Regions from separate parts of the Streptomyces sp. Root1310 genome, predicted to be linked through region 4. Evidence: riboswitches for the same ligand, from Rfam matches in the RefSeq annotation. Region 4 holds a riboswitch; each other region holds the start of a gene.

Region 1 (3,727 bases), on a different contig from region 4:
CCGAGCCCGTCCAGGGACAGGCGAGTGACCTGGCGATCCAGGCCGAGGAGCTGGCCCGCGTCCGCGCGAGCCTGGAGGAGATGCTCGTACGGCACACCGGGCGGACGCCGGAGCAGGTGACCGCGGACATCGAGCGGGACAGGTTCCTCACCGCCCAGGAGGCCCTGGAGTACGGCCTGGTGGACGGGATCATCCCCAGCCGCAAGGCCTCGGCCGGCGCGCCCGGCGGGAGGTGAGCGGCCGATGGTGCCCGAGCTGCCGCCGCTGCCCGCGCTGACCCGCGCGGAGGCCGAGCTGATCGACGGTTACCTCGACGTGGTCGACCTGCTCGGCCGGATCAACCCCGCCCATCACGGCGACACCTATCGCGGACTGCGCGCCGCCCAGGCCCTGGTGACCAAGGCGACCGCGCTGCGCGACGCGCTGGCGCGGATGCACCAGCGGGGCGAGAGCGAGCTGCACGCGCCGACGCTCGCGCGGGCGCTGCGCGTCCTGGACGGCGAGCGCCGCACCGGGCGGGTCACGCTGCCCCCGCTCTCCGACAGTTGACCCGCCGGATCCACCTCCGGTCCGGACCCCTCGCGCTCAGGACGTGACGACCGGACCGGAGTTGAAACGGCCCAGAAGAGGTACCCCCGTTCAGCGGAGCGTCTACTGTTCCCCCGACCCCCTTGCGGTTGCGCAAAAGGGCGCTCTTCGGGCGGAATAACGGGCTCCACCGCTGGTGGGAGCCCCTGAGGTGCCTTGACACCTGATCGCCCATCAGGGTGTCCACCCGAACGGGTGAGTGGTGAGTAACCCCACAAATCCCCGGTTCCGTTGGGATTTTCGGACATCGGTGAGCCAAGATCCCTGACTGACGACAAGCCCCCGCCACAAGCGGCGGGGCGGTCCGGGCGGACGCCGAGTCCTGCCGCCGCCCGGATGACCGGTCGACAGGAGTGCATCGGCAGGAGTGGAGGACCCAGGCACGACGGGTCGCCGGAACGGTCACGCCATGGCCGGGCCGAGCAGCCCTTGGGGTGAAGCCGCAGCAGCGGCCGGGCAACTTCGCCAGCCCGAATCCGACAGGTCATCCTTCACAGGCGGCTGACGAAGGGTTGCGCATGACTGCGCTCAATCGTGTCCCGTCGCTCATGGCCCGGGCCGGTACGGCCTCGGCTTTCGCCATCGCCGCCGTCGGCGGCTCGGTCGTGGTCCCGGGGCTCGCCCCCGACGCCGCGGCCGCCACACCGGCGACGAAGGCGCTCCAGATCGCGGCCTCCAAGAAGGGTGCCCCCTACAAGTACGGGGCCACCGGACCGAAGAGGTTCGACTGCTCCGGGCTCACGCTGTACTCGTTCAAGAAGGCGGGCAAGAGCCTGCCCCGGACGGCGTCCCAGCAGTACAACAAGACGAAGCACATCAAGGCGTCGAGCCGTAAGGCAGGCGACCTCGTGTTCTTCCACTCGGGGTCGAACGTCTACCACGTCGGGATCTACGCGGGTAAGGGCAAGATCTGGCACTCGCCTAAGACCGGCGACGTGGTGAAGCTCCAGAAGATCTGGACCAAGAGCGTCTGGTACGGGCGGGTCCGCTAGGGCCTGGGCCTGCCCGGGTCACGGGCCGGTTTCCCGGGGTGGTGGGGGCGTCCTGACGCGCCTTCACCGCCCCGGGAGCTCTCCCTCCGCCGGGGCCGTCAGGGCACCGGCCACCGGCTCCGCCGCCGGGACGGCCCACGGGAGCTCGACGGTGACCGTCTTGCCCCCCTCCCGGGTGGGCCGCACTCTCAGCCTGCCGCCGCACTCCGCGGTCAGCCATCGAATGATCACCATCCCTCGGCCGTTGTCCTGCTGGACGGCGGCCGGCAGTCGTTTCGGGAAGCGCGGGTGGCTGTCGGTGACCCCGACGCGCAGGTGTTCGTCACGGTCGAGGACCAGGTCCACCGTGAAGGTGGGTGACTGCCCGAAGGTGTGCTGTACGGCGTTGGTGGCGAGTTCCGAGACGATCAGCCGGACGGCGTCGGCCATCTCCGCGTCCGCCGGCAGGCCCCATTCCCCGAGAGCGCCGGCCACGAATACGCGAGCCGCGTAGACCGAGGCGGGATCGCTCGGCAGAGTGACGGATGCTTCCAGGTGATCTGCCATGGCGACGTCGACCCTTTCCCACGGGACCGGGAGCCCGACACGGTGCGGATGGTTCGAGTACGGTCCCGGACTGGTGCTTCTCCGCCAGACTGCCATTACCGCGCCGGTCACGGGTGGGATCCACCAAGATATGCATATATCTGTCGCCCGATGCGGTGAACTCTGCGACGGCAGAGCGTATTTGGTCGGCCCGATAGGAGTAAGGAGGAGCCCATGCAGCACGGTCCCGCGGTGCGCCGCCGGAAGCTGGGCGCCGAACTGCGCAATCTGCGCGCCCAGGCGGGTCTCACCAGTGGTGAGGCGGCCCGGCTCGTGGGCTGGCACCAGTCCAAGGTGAGCCGCATCGAGACCGGCATCAGTGGATCGAAACCGGCCGATGTGCGGTTACTTCTCGACGCCTATGGCGTCGAGGATCCGCAACTGCGGGAGCTGATGCTGGCGTTGGCGGGCGACGACGGCAGTGGCGGCCGGGACCACTGGTGGCACGCCTACCGCGGGGTGCTGCCGCCCACCTACCGGGACTTCATCAGTCTGGAGTCACAGGCGAGCGCGATGCGCACCCTGGAGACGACAGTGGTACCGGGGCTGCTGCAGACGCCCGAGTACGCGCGGGCGGTGACCAGGGCATCCGTGGACGGCGGCGCCGAGGACCAGCTCGACACCCTGGTGGAGGTGCGGCTGGCCCGCCAGGACGTGCTGCGTGCGCAGCCGCCGCTGGAACTGTGCGCGGTGCTCGACGAGGCGGTGCTGCGACGGGAGGTGGGCGGGCCCGAGGTGATGGCGCGACAGCTCGGCCGGCTCGTGGAAGCCGCCCGATTGCCCCAAGTTCGGCTCCAGGTGCTGCCGTTCGCCGCCGGAGCGCATATCGGGGTAACCGGCCCTTTCGTTATCTTCTCATTTTCGCGCACTTCTGATCTGGATGTTGTCGTTCTCGACCACTTGACGAGTAGCCTCTATCTCGAACGGAAAGAAGACCTCCAGGCCTACACCGAGGCCTTCAACGCCCTTCGGGCGCACGCCCTTTCGCCCGGGGACTCATCGGATTACATCGCCGCGATAGCCGACGGCGCGTAAGGAGGCACCATGTCCGCACCACCGCGGAACGTACCTTCCAGTACCGATCCCGACCGTCTCCCCGATGTGCGATGGCTGCGCAGCAGCTACAGCACGGGAGCGAACAACTGTGTGGAGACGGCCCGGCCGACCTCCGGCCCCTGGGCCGGTCTGCTCGCCGTCCGCGACTCCAAGGACCCGGCCGGACCCGCTCTGCTCTTCTCCCCCGAGAGCTGGTCGGGCTTCACGGCCGTCTTTTCACGGGTCCGCTGACCGCACCGCAGTAGTCAGAGGCGGTCCACGGCCGTGTCACGCCGACTCATGGTCGTGTTTCGCCGATCACCCGTACAGCGCGTTCCAGCTCGGCCCCGGAGAGGTCCGCACGCGCGGTCAGCCTGAGGCGTGAGATGCCGTCGGGCACGGAGGGAGGACGGAAGCAGCCCACGGCCAGGCCTGCCGACCGGCAGTCCGCCGCCCAGCGCAGCGCCCCCTCCGGGGACGGCGCACGCACGGAGACGACCGCGGCGTCCGGACGCACCGCCGCCAGA
Region 2 (3,727 bases), on a different contig from region 4:
GGCACGGCGGGGGCCCGCGGGGCGGTGTCGCGCGGTCGGTGAAGAAGATGCGCGGCTATCTGCTGGAGCTCATCCACCGCAAGCGCGCGGAGCTTCCCGCCGACCCGGCTCCCGGCGAGGACCTCATCTCGGGTCTGATCCGTGCCTCGGACCACGGCGAGCACCTCACCGAGAACGAGGCCGCCGCCATGGCCTTCATCCTGCTGTTCGCCGGCTTCGAGACGACCGTCAATCTCATCGGCAACGGCATGTACGCCCTCCTCACCCACTCCGAGCAGCGCGAACGCCTCCAGCGGTCGCTCACCGAGGACGACGGGGACCGCGGCCTGCTCGAAACGGGAGTCGAGGAACTCCTGCGCTACGACGGCCCCGTGGAACTCGCCACCTGGCGGTTCGCGACCGAGCCGCTGAGCATCGGCGGGCAGGACATCGCGCCGGGCGACCCGGTGCTCGTCGTGCTGGCGGCCGCCGACCGTGACCCGGCGCGCTTCTCGGACCCCGACACCCTCGACCTGTCCCGCCGTGACAACCAGCATCTCGGCTACGGCCACGGCATCCACTACTGCCTGGGAGCCCCGCTGGCCCGGCTGGAGGGCCAGACCGCGCTGGCCACCCTGCTCACCCGGCTGCCCGATGTCCGACTGGGCGTGGATCCGGCCGAGTTGAGATGGCGCGGGGGGCTCATCATGCGCGGACTGCGGACTCTGCCGGTCGAGTTCACTCCGGCGCATTCCGGCTCATAACCGATCCGCATCTGATCGGATGTCAGCCGGAGTGTGACCGTTCGGCGGAGCAAAGGTGACCGACACTCAAGTCTGTGATCTTCACGTGATCTGCGCGGCATTAACTTGTGACAAGTGATCGTCTGCCGATACGTTCTCTCGTCAGCGCGACGCATCGGTTCCACCCGCCGCGCCGGTCAGTGCTGTCCAGAGAAAGGCCCCTCGCATGCTCTCCGGGAACGGTCGTCACCGTCGCCCCCGCCAGGCCCCGGCCCTCCTTGTCGCGGCCGGAGTGACGGGCTCCGCCATCGCCATCCCGCTGCTCGCCGCCTCCGGCGCCAGTGCGGCGGACGGCACGGTGTGGGACAAGGTGGCGCAGTGCGAGACCGGCGGCTCGTGGAGCGCCGACGAGGGCGGTGGCGAGTACGGCGGCCTGAACCTCACCCAGAAGGACTGGGAGGCGAACGGCGGCCTCGACTACGCGACCAGCCCCGACCTGGCCAGTCGCAGCCAGCAGATCGCCGTCGCGCAGAAGGTGCTCGCGGCCGAGGGGATCGGCGCGTGGGGCACCTGCGGGCTGACCTCCGGGCTCACCCAGGAGAACGGCGCGCTGAACGTGGACACCGGCGTGGCGGACGACTCGTCCGACTCATCCGGGTCCTCCGGATTGTCCGACCTGTCCAGGGGGTTGTCCGGATCCTCGGGCTCGTCGTCCGACGAGGACTCCTCGTCCGACTCGTCCGACTCGTCCGCTGATTCCTCCGGTTCGCCTTCGGCGTCCGCTTCCTCCCCTTCGTCCTCTTCCTCCGCCGCAGCGGAGGACTCCGGGACGTCCGGCGGTTCCGGCGGCCGGAGCGACGGCTCGACGGGCGACAGCTCGCCCACGGCGACCCCGGGTGCGGACGACTCGGACAAATACGTCCAGGACGAAGGTTCTTGGAGCCTCGTCGACACGGGCTCCCTCGGCTCGGGCAAGCACCGCGGCGCCACCGCGGACGAGGCCGCGACCAAGAGCGCGACCGACACCGGCGCGGACGGCACCACCACCGCCTCCGCCGGCCGGCACGCCGCGGCCACCTATGTCGTCCAGGAGGGCGACTCCCTCGCGTCCATCGCCGACTCCCTTGGTATCGACGGCGGATGGCGCGCCCTCTACGCCGAGAACCAGGACCTCATCGGCGTCGACCCGAGCAACATCGCCGCCGGTCAGACCCTCGACACAGGGGTGGAATAGGGCGCAAAGCCCAAGAAAAACAGCGGGAGTTCACGTCACGCTTCGCGCCGAATGTCCGGTTTGGTGAAAGTGTGGGATGAGTCTCAGAAGCCCTGATCGTCTTTGAAATTCCGCCGATCGCGTGTCTACGGTCGAGGCCGCTCGGCAACCCGAGCCCCGGCCGTCGCAACGCCGAATCCTGCCAGCGGCGAACCGGGAACAGTCGTCGCGCAAGCGCCGTAGGCAGGAGCGGGGGACCCAAGGTAAGTGCCGCGCCGGTCGGTTGACCGGAACGGCTCGGGGTGAAGCCACACCTCCCACGGAGCAGCGCTCCGAAGGGCGAGGAAGTGGCCGGGCAACTCACACGGCCCGAACCCGACAGCTCACCTCGCAGGCGTCGGTGAGGGGATCCACCATGCTGTTTTCCGGTAAGGGCAAGCACCGCCGTCCGTCCAAGGCCACCCGCGTCGCCACGCTCGCCGGCGTCACCGGCGTCGCCATCGCCGCCCCGCTGATGGCGGCCGGCAACGCCTCCGCCGCCACCGCCTCCGAGTGGGACGCGGTCGCCCAGTGCGAGGCCGGCGGCAACTGGTCCATCAACACCGGCAACGGTTACTACGGCGGTCTCCAGTTCTCGGCGTCCACCTGGGCCGCGTACGGCGGCACCGCCTACGCCTCCACCGCCGACCAGGCCTCCAAGTCCCAGCAGATAGCGATCGGCGAGAAGGTCCTCGCGGGTCAGGGCAAGGGTGCCTGGCCGGTCTGCGGCACCGGCCTGTCCGGCGCCGCCTACAACGGCTCGAGCGCCGACTCCTCGGGCTCCGGCTCGTCCAGCTCCTCCGGCTCCTCCGGTTCGTCGAACAGCGGCAGCACCAGCAGCCGCTCGACCGACGAGCAGAGCTCCTCCCGCTCCACCGACCGCCCGGCCGCCTCCAAGACGGTCACCACCCCGACCGGCAAGAAGGTCAAGAAGGGTGACGGCGAGTACAAGGTCGTCAAGGGCGACACCCTCAGCTCCATCGCCGAGAAGCACAAGGTCAAGGGCGGCTGGGCGAAGCTGTTCGAGCTGAACAAGGACATCGTCACCGACGCCGACCTGATCTACCCGGGCCAGCAGCTCCACCTGAAGTGACATCGCGGGCTGAAGTGACACTGCGGCCTGCCGTGACACCGCGCCTGCCGTGACACCGTGCCTGTGTGACGCGGCATCCGAAGTGACACCTGGCCCCCAGAGAAGCCACAGCGCCCTCATATCCGAGGTCGGCACACTGAAGACCTCGTGAGGGTCTCCCCCCGTCCCCACGGGCTCCCCGCTCCGGTGCGTGTTCCCCCGTACGCACCGGAGCGGGGTTTCTCTTTGCCCGTTCGTCACTTCCTGTCGGCTTTTCTCGGCCACCCCCTTTGTTCCGGGCGGAAACAATAGGTACCGTCTGTCTGTCCACGGGACGGTCGGTCGGCTGCCGACGGTCCCGGGGCGGTTAGGCTCTAGTCGCAAGGCTCAGCAAGGGCTCATCAAGGCCCCTGGGCCCCGCACAACCAGCGTCACATCCCAAGAAGGAGATGCTCGTGCCGTCCATCGACGTCGTCGTAGCCCGGGAAATCCTGGACTCCCGAGGCAACCCCACGGTCGAGGTCGAGGTCGGCCTCGACGACGGCAGCACGGGTCGTGCCGCCGTTCCGTCCGGTGCCTCCACCGGTGCCTTCGAGGCCATCGAGCTCCGCGACGGTGACCCCAACCGCTACCTCGGCAAGGGTGTCGAGAAGGCCGTCCTCGCCGTCATCGAGCAGATCG
Region 3 (3,727 bases), on a different contig from region 4:
GGCGGCGGTGTGCGCCAGCACCTCGGCGCGGCCGTCGGCGTCGAGGTCGTAGACGGTGACGTTGTCGTCGTTGCGATAGCCGCCGATCGCGGTGGAACCGCTGATCGCGGCGGGCGCCGGGTCGTTGGCGCCGTTCCCGCCGACCTGGGTGTAGGAGCCGGGGCCGAGGTCGACCCGCCACAGGCGCTCACCGGTGAGCGTGTAGGCCTCCAGCAGGTCGGGCCTGTCACGGGTCCCCGACAGCCGGCTGACGACGAGCTCGTAGCGTCCGTCGCCGTCGAGGTCGCCCGGCCAGGCGTGCTGGACGGTGTACCCGTCGGCGTCGGCCAGCGGGATCTCGGCGTAGCCGTCGGTGAAGCGCAGCGCCGCCGGACTCGGCCGCTGCTCGTGCCCGGCCACGACGGCGCGGACGGTATAGGTCCCCGTCCCCCGGGTGCTGTCCTGATAGGTCGTCGATTTCCGCACCGGCTCCCGGTTGAGGCGGCGGCCGTTCTTGTAGACGTTGAAGGCGAGGGTGTCGCCGTAGCGCGCGTATTCGGTGCCGAGCAGCCGCCAGCTGAGGAAGGTCCCCTCGCCGGACGGAGTGGCGACCAGGCCGCGGTCGAGGTTCTCGACGATCCGGCGCGGGATCCCGGCTGCGTGCCCGGCGGGCGCGGAGACGAGTCCGGCCAGCAGGCTGACGGCGGTGACGGCGGCCGCGGCGGCGGCGCCCTTGATGACGATGCGTCGGTCGACGCCGGACACAGGACCTCCGAAGAGCGATAGAAAGCGCTTGCTCGCTGACGGAGATCACTGTGTCCCCACTCTGACCCGCCTGTCGACGGGGCAAGAAGGGCTGCCACAAGAACGCAATGAAACGATCATGAACGCGCAAAGTCCGACACCGCCCGCCCGGCCGACCGTGCCGTGCCGTGCCGTTCCCGGACAAGCCGAAGGCCGGACCCGGGGATCGGGGTCCGGCCTTCGGCCGCGTGTCAGGCGGGAGGTCGTCGGAGTCGGCGGGGTCAGCCGATCGAGACGCCGTGCGAGCGGAGGTAGGCGATCGGGTCCACGTCGGAGCCGTAGTCCGGCGTGGTGCGGATCTCGAAGTGCAGGTGCGGGCCGGTCACGTTGCCGGTGGCACCGGAGAGGCCGAGCTGCTGGCCCGCGGTCACGGTCTGGCCGGCCGAGACGGAGAGCTGGGACAGGTGGGCGTACTGGGCGTAGTAGCCGTCGGCGAGCCTGATGACGACCTGGTTGCCGTACGCGCCGCCCCAGCCCGCGGAGACGACGGTGCCCGCGCCCACGGCCTTGAGGGAGGTACCGGTCGGGACGACGAAGTCGGTGCCGGTGTGGTAGCCGCTGGACCACATGCTGCCGGCCGTGTGGTAAGCGGTGCCGACGGTGGCGCCCGCCACCGGCAGCGTGTACCCGCTGGAGGTGCCGGTGCCGCTCTCGGCGGCCTGGGTGACCGCCTTCGAGGAGGACGAACCGGACGAAGAAGAGGAAGGGGAGGAAGAGGACGACGACTTGGTTCCGGACGCCTTCGACTTCGACGGGGAGGACGAGGAGGAACCGGACGACGAGCCGGACGACGAACCGGTGCTCGCGGCCTTCTTGCCGATCGAGAGCTTCAGTCCCGGGTGGATCAGCGACGGGTCGCTGCCCACGGCCCGACGGTTGTCCTGGTACAGCTTCTGCCAGCCACCGCTGACGTTCTGCTCGTCGGCGATCTTCGACAGATAGTCGCCGGACCGCACGGTGTAGGACTTGGCCGTCGTGGCGGTGGCCGTCTTCTGCGCCACCGGCACGGACTGCACGGCCTTTTCCGGAACGGCCTGGGAAGCCGACTGCGCGACGGACTGGGCGGGGGCCGCGTGAGCGCCGGCGGCACCTATGAGCGGAAGGGCGAGCGCGGCGCCGCCCGTTCCGGCGACGGCGATGGAACGAGTGAAGCGCTGGGTCTTCGGACGGCGGTGCTTACCCTTCGCGGGCATGGCGAATTCCTCTCCGGCGCCTGCGAGGTGAGCTGTCGGGTGCGGACTGGAGATGCCCGGCCGCGCCGAGGCGCGGCTTTACCCCAAAGCCTCTTCCGGAGACCGGAACAGGCGGTTGTACCTGTGGGTCCCCCGCTCCTGCCAGATACGGGTGAGTGTGCGGGCTCCGGGCGGTGGCAGGATTCGGCGTCCGTCCGGATTGGTGTGGAACGTAAGCGACCGGGACGCACAGGGACAAGCAGAGGTTGTGCCGCTCACGCCCATCTCTTGATCCCCTGTGGGAATCCCCGGTCACACTGCGTGAGACAAGGGGTCCCTTTATCGCCAAGCACCCTGGAAACGCCTACGAATTACGTGAACATGACGGGCGACGTACGGTCACGGATATGACGCTCCTCACGTGACAGCTCTCCAGGTTCCTTTATTCCAGAGCGAGTTGGAATTAAGGCTTCAATTCGGACAGAAACCTCAGATGCGACGCAGTCGGATAACTGTCGCATCAAGGTCCCCCCGGAGTCCGGTGCGCAGTCCGTGATGGACCAATACCGCCCCTCGGTGAACTTCGCCCGTTTCACGGCATTCGTACGATGCCGTCGGGTCGAGTCCGCGCAGCCGCAGCGCCGGGACGGGTTCGCCGAACCGCTGCGCCTGGAGCCAGGCGAGGACGACACTCTCGTCACCGCGCACGTACTGGACGGCGCTCAGGCCGCCCGCCGGGGGCCGCAGCCGGTAGAGGTCGCCCTGCTGGACGAGCGGCCGGATCTCCTTGTAGAGGTCCACCCATCGACGCGCCTCGGCGAGCTCCTCCTCGCCCCACTCGGAGAGGTCACCGCCGACGCCGAGCACGCCGGCCATGGCGCTGACGAACCGGAAGCGCAGCGAGCTGACCCTGCCGTTGAGCTGGGCGTTGGGACTGTCGGTGACCCATGCCGCCATCACCCGGGCCGGGTGGATCTGACTGAAGCCGTGCTGGATGTCGAGCCGGTCGAGCGGATCGGTGTTGTCGGAGGTCCACACCTGGTCGGTGCGGCTCATGATCCCGAGGTCGATGCGCCCGCCGCCGCCGGAGCAGGACTCGAAGGCGACCCCGGGGTGGGCCTCCCGCAGCCGGTCCAGGAGCGCGTACAGGGCCCGTACGTGGTCGACCCAGAGGCGCTGCGGGTAGGGGTCGTCCGGCCAGCCGGCGTCGGTGAAGCAGCGGTTGAAGTCCCACTTCACATAGTCGACGGGCGCGCTGGACAGGAGCGCGTGGAGCTGTTGCCAGAGGTACTCCTGGACGTCCTCGCGCGCGAGGTTCAGCACGAGCTGATTGCGGAACTCCGTCCGCTTTCGTCCGGATTGGAACTGCACCCAGTCGGGGTGCGCCCGGTACAGCTCGCTGTCCGGGTTGACCATCTCGGGCTCGACCCAGATGCCGAACTGCATACCGAGGTCGTGCACCTGGTCGGCGAGGGGCTTCAGCCCGTTCGGGAAGCGGTCGGGGTTGGGCTGCCAGTCGCCGAGCCCGGCGTGGTCGCCGGTGCGCGCCCCGAACCAGCCGTCGTCGACGACGAAGAGCTCCACGCCGATCGCGGCGGCCCGCCGGGCGAGTGCGCCCTGCTGCTCCTCGGAGATGTCGAAGTAGGTGGCCTCCCAGGAGTTGAACAGCACCGGCCGGTCCCGTCCGGCGTCCGGGACGACGTACGCGCGCTGGTAGGCGTGCCAGGCGCGGCTCGCTCCGCCGAAGCCGGCGTCGCTCCACAGGCCGGCGA
Region 4 (3,727 bases):
ACTCCCTCATCGCCACCGACCTGGACGGGACGCTGCTCCGCGGCGACGACACCTTCTCCGACCGGTCCCTCGACGCGCTCGCGCGGGTGGCGGCCGCCGGCGCACGTCACCTGGTGGTGACGGGACGGCCCGCGCCCCGGGTGCGCCCCCTGCTCGACCGGCTGCACAGCAGGGGGCTCGCGGTGTGCGGGCAGGGCGCGCAGTTGTACGACGCCGGCGCGGACCGTCTGCTGTGGTCGGTCACGCTGGACCGGGAGCTGGCCGAGACCGCGCTCGGCAAGATCGAGGCGGAGGTCGGGCAGCTGTACGCGGCTGTCGACCAGGACGGTGTCGACGGACTGACGCTCATCGAGCCGGGCTACCGGATGCCGCACCCGACGCTGCCCGCCCTGCGTGTCGGCCGGCGCGACGACCTGTGGTGCGAGCCGATCAGCAAGGTGCTGCTGCGCCATCCCACGCTGTCCGACGACGAGTTGGCGTCGACGGCCCGCTCGGTGGTCGGCTCGCTGGCCACGGTCACCATGTCGGGGCCGGGCACGGTCGAACTCCAGCCCTGCGGGATCACCAAGGCGACGGGGCTGGCCCTGGCCGCCGAACGCCTGGGGCTGCGGCCCGAGGACACCGTCGCCTTCGGGGACATGCCCAACGACATCCCGATGTTCGACTGGGCGGCCCGGGGGGTCGCCATGGCCAACGCCCATCCCGAGCTCAAGGCGGTGGCCGACGAGGTGACGACATCGAACGAGGACGACGGCGTGGCCGTCGTCCTCGAACAAATGTTTCCGTAACCGGCTACCGGCTACCGGCTACCGGCTACCGGCTACGGGCTACGGGCGACCTCTACCGGCCACCGGTCGCCTGCCAACGCCTGTCGGCTGGCGACTACCGGCTGGCGGCTACTGGCTACCGGGCCGGCGGCCGCCGAGCCCCGGGCCCCGGCGGCCGCCAGCCGGTGACCGGCCGGCGGGACGGTCAGTACGCGCCGAACACGTTGTCGATCGAGCCGTAACGCGCGGCCGCGTAGTTGCAGGCGGCGGTGATGTTCGCGACCGGGTCGTACGAGTCCCACGACGTGCCGTTGACGTGGTAGGCGCGGAAGGTCGGGTCGATGACCTGCAGCAGCCCCTTGGACGGGATGCCCGCGGCCGCGTTGGAGTCCCAGAGGTTGATGGCGTAGGGGTTGCCGGAGGACTCGCGGATGACGTTGCGGTAGATGCCGTTGTACGTCCCCGGGATGCCGTGCTGCCCCATGACCTGGAGGGAGGCGCGGATCCAGCCGTCGAGGTTGTTGGCGTAGCCGAGGCTGGTGGCCGTGGAGACGGCCGGGGTCGCCGCGGAGGCGGTGGTCGCCCCGAGGACGGGGAGAGCGAGCACGGCCGCGCCGGTGGCGGCGACGGCGATCGTGCGGATGAAACGGTTGCGGCGCGGCTGAGCGGCAGCGGGCATGTCGAATTTCCTCTCCGGCGCCTGCGAGGTGAGCTGTCGGGTTCGGGCGGGAGCTGCCCGGTCGCGTCCTGACGGTCGCGGCTTTACCCCAAGCCGTACGGCCTGCCCGAAACGTCTTGTGTGTCCAAGACATCCGGAAATCCGTTTCGGCGACTTACCTGGTTCCCCCGCTCCTGCCGAGCGTTATCGATGGGTGTGCGGGCGGCGGCAGGATTCGGCGTTCCGCCCGACAGGCCGGGAACGTATGCGAGAGCACATGTCCGAAACAAGTACCGGATTCACAGATCACCCCTATTGACCTTGGTCTGTGGCCTATGGGGTGCTTGATCCTTTGTGGGTGCAAAGCTTCAACTTGCTTGAGGGGTGCGGAGAATCGGTGAAGGGGGGACCTGAGCCGGATCTTCGTGGGGAGTGAGCCAACTCACCAGCTTGCACAAGAGTGGCGAATCGGGCATTAGTCCCAACTCATCGTTAAAGCACCGGCGATGAGTGGTGGAGGGGGCGGAGGGGGATCGCCTCCCCTCGCGCCCGACGCGTCGCGGGGGAAGGGTGAGGAGAATGCGTGATCGTCGTCACGTGGGGAGAGGGGCGCGCGGGACCGTCGGCCCGACGGGAGACCCGGTCCGGGACATGAATCCCGGGTTCCCGGTAACTCTCTCCATGTCCGCTCATATGAGCTGATCAAAAACATATCGGGCGTGATCCGATACCGCCTGGCCTGCGGGGGCCTCCCGGGCGAGTCCATTCGAGCCCGCGGGACGTGGGGGCTATCGGTGATCGAAACGTGACCGGATACGCTGACTTGAGTGATGGCAGAGACCTATCGACAAACCGCGTAATCGCCAGTAGACACCAGCAGACAGGAGACCCCTCGTGACCGTCGTCGGGCCGTTCGGGCTGAGCGTGCGGGACCAGGCTCTGGAAGCCGATGTCCAGGCCGGATTGGCGGCTGTCGAGGAAGGCTTGCTCGAGGCCACCAAGAGCGCGGTCCCGTTCATCACGGAGGCCGCCCAGCACCTCGTACGCGCGGGCGGGAAGCGGTTCCGGCCGCTGCTCGTGGTGCTCGCGTCGCAGTTCGGGGACCCGTACGCGCCGGGTGTGGTGCCCTCGGCCGTCGTGGTGGAGCTGACCCACCTGGCCACGCTGTACCACGACGACGTGATGGACGAGGCGGCCGTGCGGCGCGGTGTGTCCAGCGCGAACAGCCGCTGGGGGAACTCCGTCGCCGTCCTCACGGGTGACTTCCTCTTCGCACGCGCCTCCCACATCCTGGCCGACCTCGGGCCCGAGGCGGTGCGGGTGCAGGCCGAGGCGTTCGAGCGGCTGGTCACCGGGCAGATCCTGGAGACCGCGGGGCCCACGGACGGACGGGACCCGGTCGACCACTACCTCGACGTGCTCGGCGGCAAGACGGGCTCGCTGGTGGCCGTGGCCTGCCGCTTCGGGGCGATGATGTCCGGCGCCGACGAGACGGTCGTCGACGTGCTCACGCAGTACGGCGAGCGGCTCGGCGTCGCCTTCCAGCTGGCGGACGACGTCCTGGACATCGCCTCGGACTCGCACGAGTCGGGCAAGACGCCGGGGACGGACCTGCGCGAGGGCGTTCCCACGCTGCCCGTGCTGAGGCTGCGGGAGCGGGCGGCGCGGCTGTCGCTGCCCGAGGACATCGCCCTGTGCGAGCTGCTGGACTCCGACCTGACCGACGACGCCCGGCACACCGAGGCACTGCAGGCGCTCCGGGCCCACCCGGCGCTGGAGCAAGCCCGCCGGGACACCGTGCGGTACGCGAAGGAAGCGCGGTCCGCGTTGGCGCCGCTGCGGGAGTGCGACGCGAAGGCGGCGCTGATGGAACTCTGCGACGCGGTGGTCCACCGGGCGGGCTGACCCCGGGGACCCCTACGGGTCGGATGCCGCCTCGTCACCTCCGTGTCATACCGCAGGCGTATGTGGAGTTGAGCCCTCGGGCTGACGCTTCCCCATGGCCGATTTGGTCAGATGGGAACCACGGAAAACACCACTCCTCACCGATTCGGGTGAGAATGGCGGCTTGGGGTGGGGACGTTCAGGCGCGAGATGACCAGCCGCCGCCGACGACGGAGGTAAGGCACACATGGCACCGAAGGCATCCGACGACACCACGACCGGCGGGGAGTCGACCGGCGCGGAAGCCGACGACCTGCGCCTCGGACGGCGCAAGGCCGCACGGTACATCGTCCCGGTCACCGTGATCGGTGTGGCGGCGGCGACGATCGGGCTGGTCCCGGCGCTCGCCGACTCCGGC

Evidence for each region. Region 4 has a riboswitch for cyclic di-AMP ahead of ASD48_RS18865 (transglycosylase SLT domain-containing protein). Riboswitches for the same ligand answer to the same signal wherever they lie in the genome.
Region 1: linked by a shared signal. The riboswitch ahead of ASD48_RS14250 (C40 family peptidase) and the one ahead of ASD48_RS18865 (transglycosylase SLT domain-containing protein) in region 4 are both predicted to bind cyclic di-AMP.
Region 2: linked by a shared signal. The riboswitch ahead of ASD48_RS07455 (transglycosylase family protein) and the one ahead of ASD48_RS18865 (transglycosylase SLT domain-containing protein) in region 4 are both predicted to bind cyclic di-AMP.
Region 3: linked by a shared signal. The riboswitch ahead of ASD48_RS27160 (LysM peptidoglycan-binding domain-containing M23 family metallopeptidase) and the one ahead of ASD48_RS18865 (transglycosylase SLT domain-containing protein) in region 4 are both predicted to bind cyclic di-AMP.

What each region holds. Positions count from the first base shown of each region.
Region 1 covers NZ_LMEQ01000005.1:127,351-131,077, reverse strand. Annotated here, with positions in the region: gene ASD48_RS14260 (ATP-dependent Clp protease proteolytic subunit) at 1-236, shown strand, start outside; gene ASD48_RS14255 (hypothetical protein) at 244-549, shown strand; cyclic di-AMP (ydaO/yuaA leader) riboswitch at 892-1,103, shown strand; gene ASD48_RS14250 (C40 family peptidase) at 1,107-1,580, shown strand; gene ASD48_RS14245 (ATP-binding protein) at 1,644-2,126, opposite strand; gene ASD48_RS14240 (helix-turn-helix transcriptional regulator) at 2,340-3,200, shown strand; gene ASD48_RS14235 (DUF397 domain-containing protein) at 3,210-3,452, shown strand; gene ASD48_RS14230 (8-amino-7-oxononanoate synthase) at 3,499-3,727, opposite strand, start outside.
Region 2 covers NZ_LMEQ01000001.1:1,731,113-1,734,839, reverse strand. Annotated here, with positions in the region: gene ASD48_RS07465 (cytochrome P450) at 1-743, shown strand, start outside; gene ASD48_RS07460 (transglycosylase family protein) at 949-1,956, shown strand; cyclic di-AMP (ydaO/yuaA leader) riboswitch at 2,161-2,347, shown strand; gene ASD48_RS07455 (transglycosylase family protein) at 2,351-3,067, shown strand; gene eno (phosphopyruvate hydratase) at 3,496-3,727, shown strand, end outside.
Region 3 covers NZ_LMEQ01000023.1:690,975-694,701, forward strand. Annotated here, with positions in the region: gene ASD48_RS27155 (hypothetical protein) at 1-744, opposite strand, end outside; gene ASD48_RS27160 (LysM peptidoglycan-binding domain-containing M23 family metallopeptidase) at 1,005-1,976, opposite strand; cyclic di-AMP (ydaO/yuaA leader) riboswitch at 1,981-2,175, opposite strand; gene ASD48_RS27165 (alpha-galactosidase) at 2,445-3,727, opposite strand, start outside.
Region 4 covers NZ_LMEQ01000012.1:164,743-168,469, forward strand. Annotated here, with positions in the region: gene ASD48_RS18860 (HAD family hydrolase) at 1-788, shown strand, start outside; gene ASD48_RS18865 (transglycosylase SLT domain-containing protein) at 973-1,446, opposite strand; cyclic di-AMP (ydaO/yuaA leader) riboswitch at 1,450-1,676, opposite strand; gene ASD48_RS18870 (polyprenyl synthetase family protein) at 2,320-3,330, shown strand; gene ASD48_RS18875 (DUF2092 domain-containing protein) at 3,557-3,727, shown strand, end outside.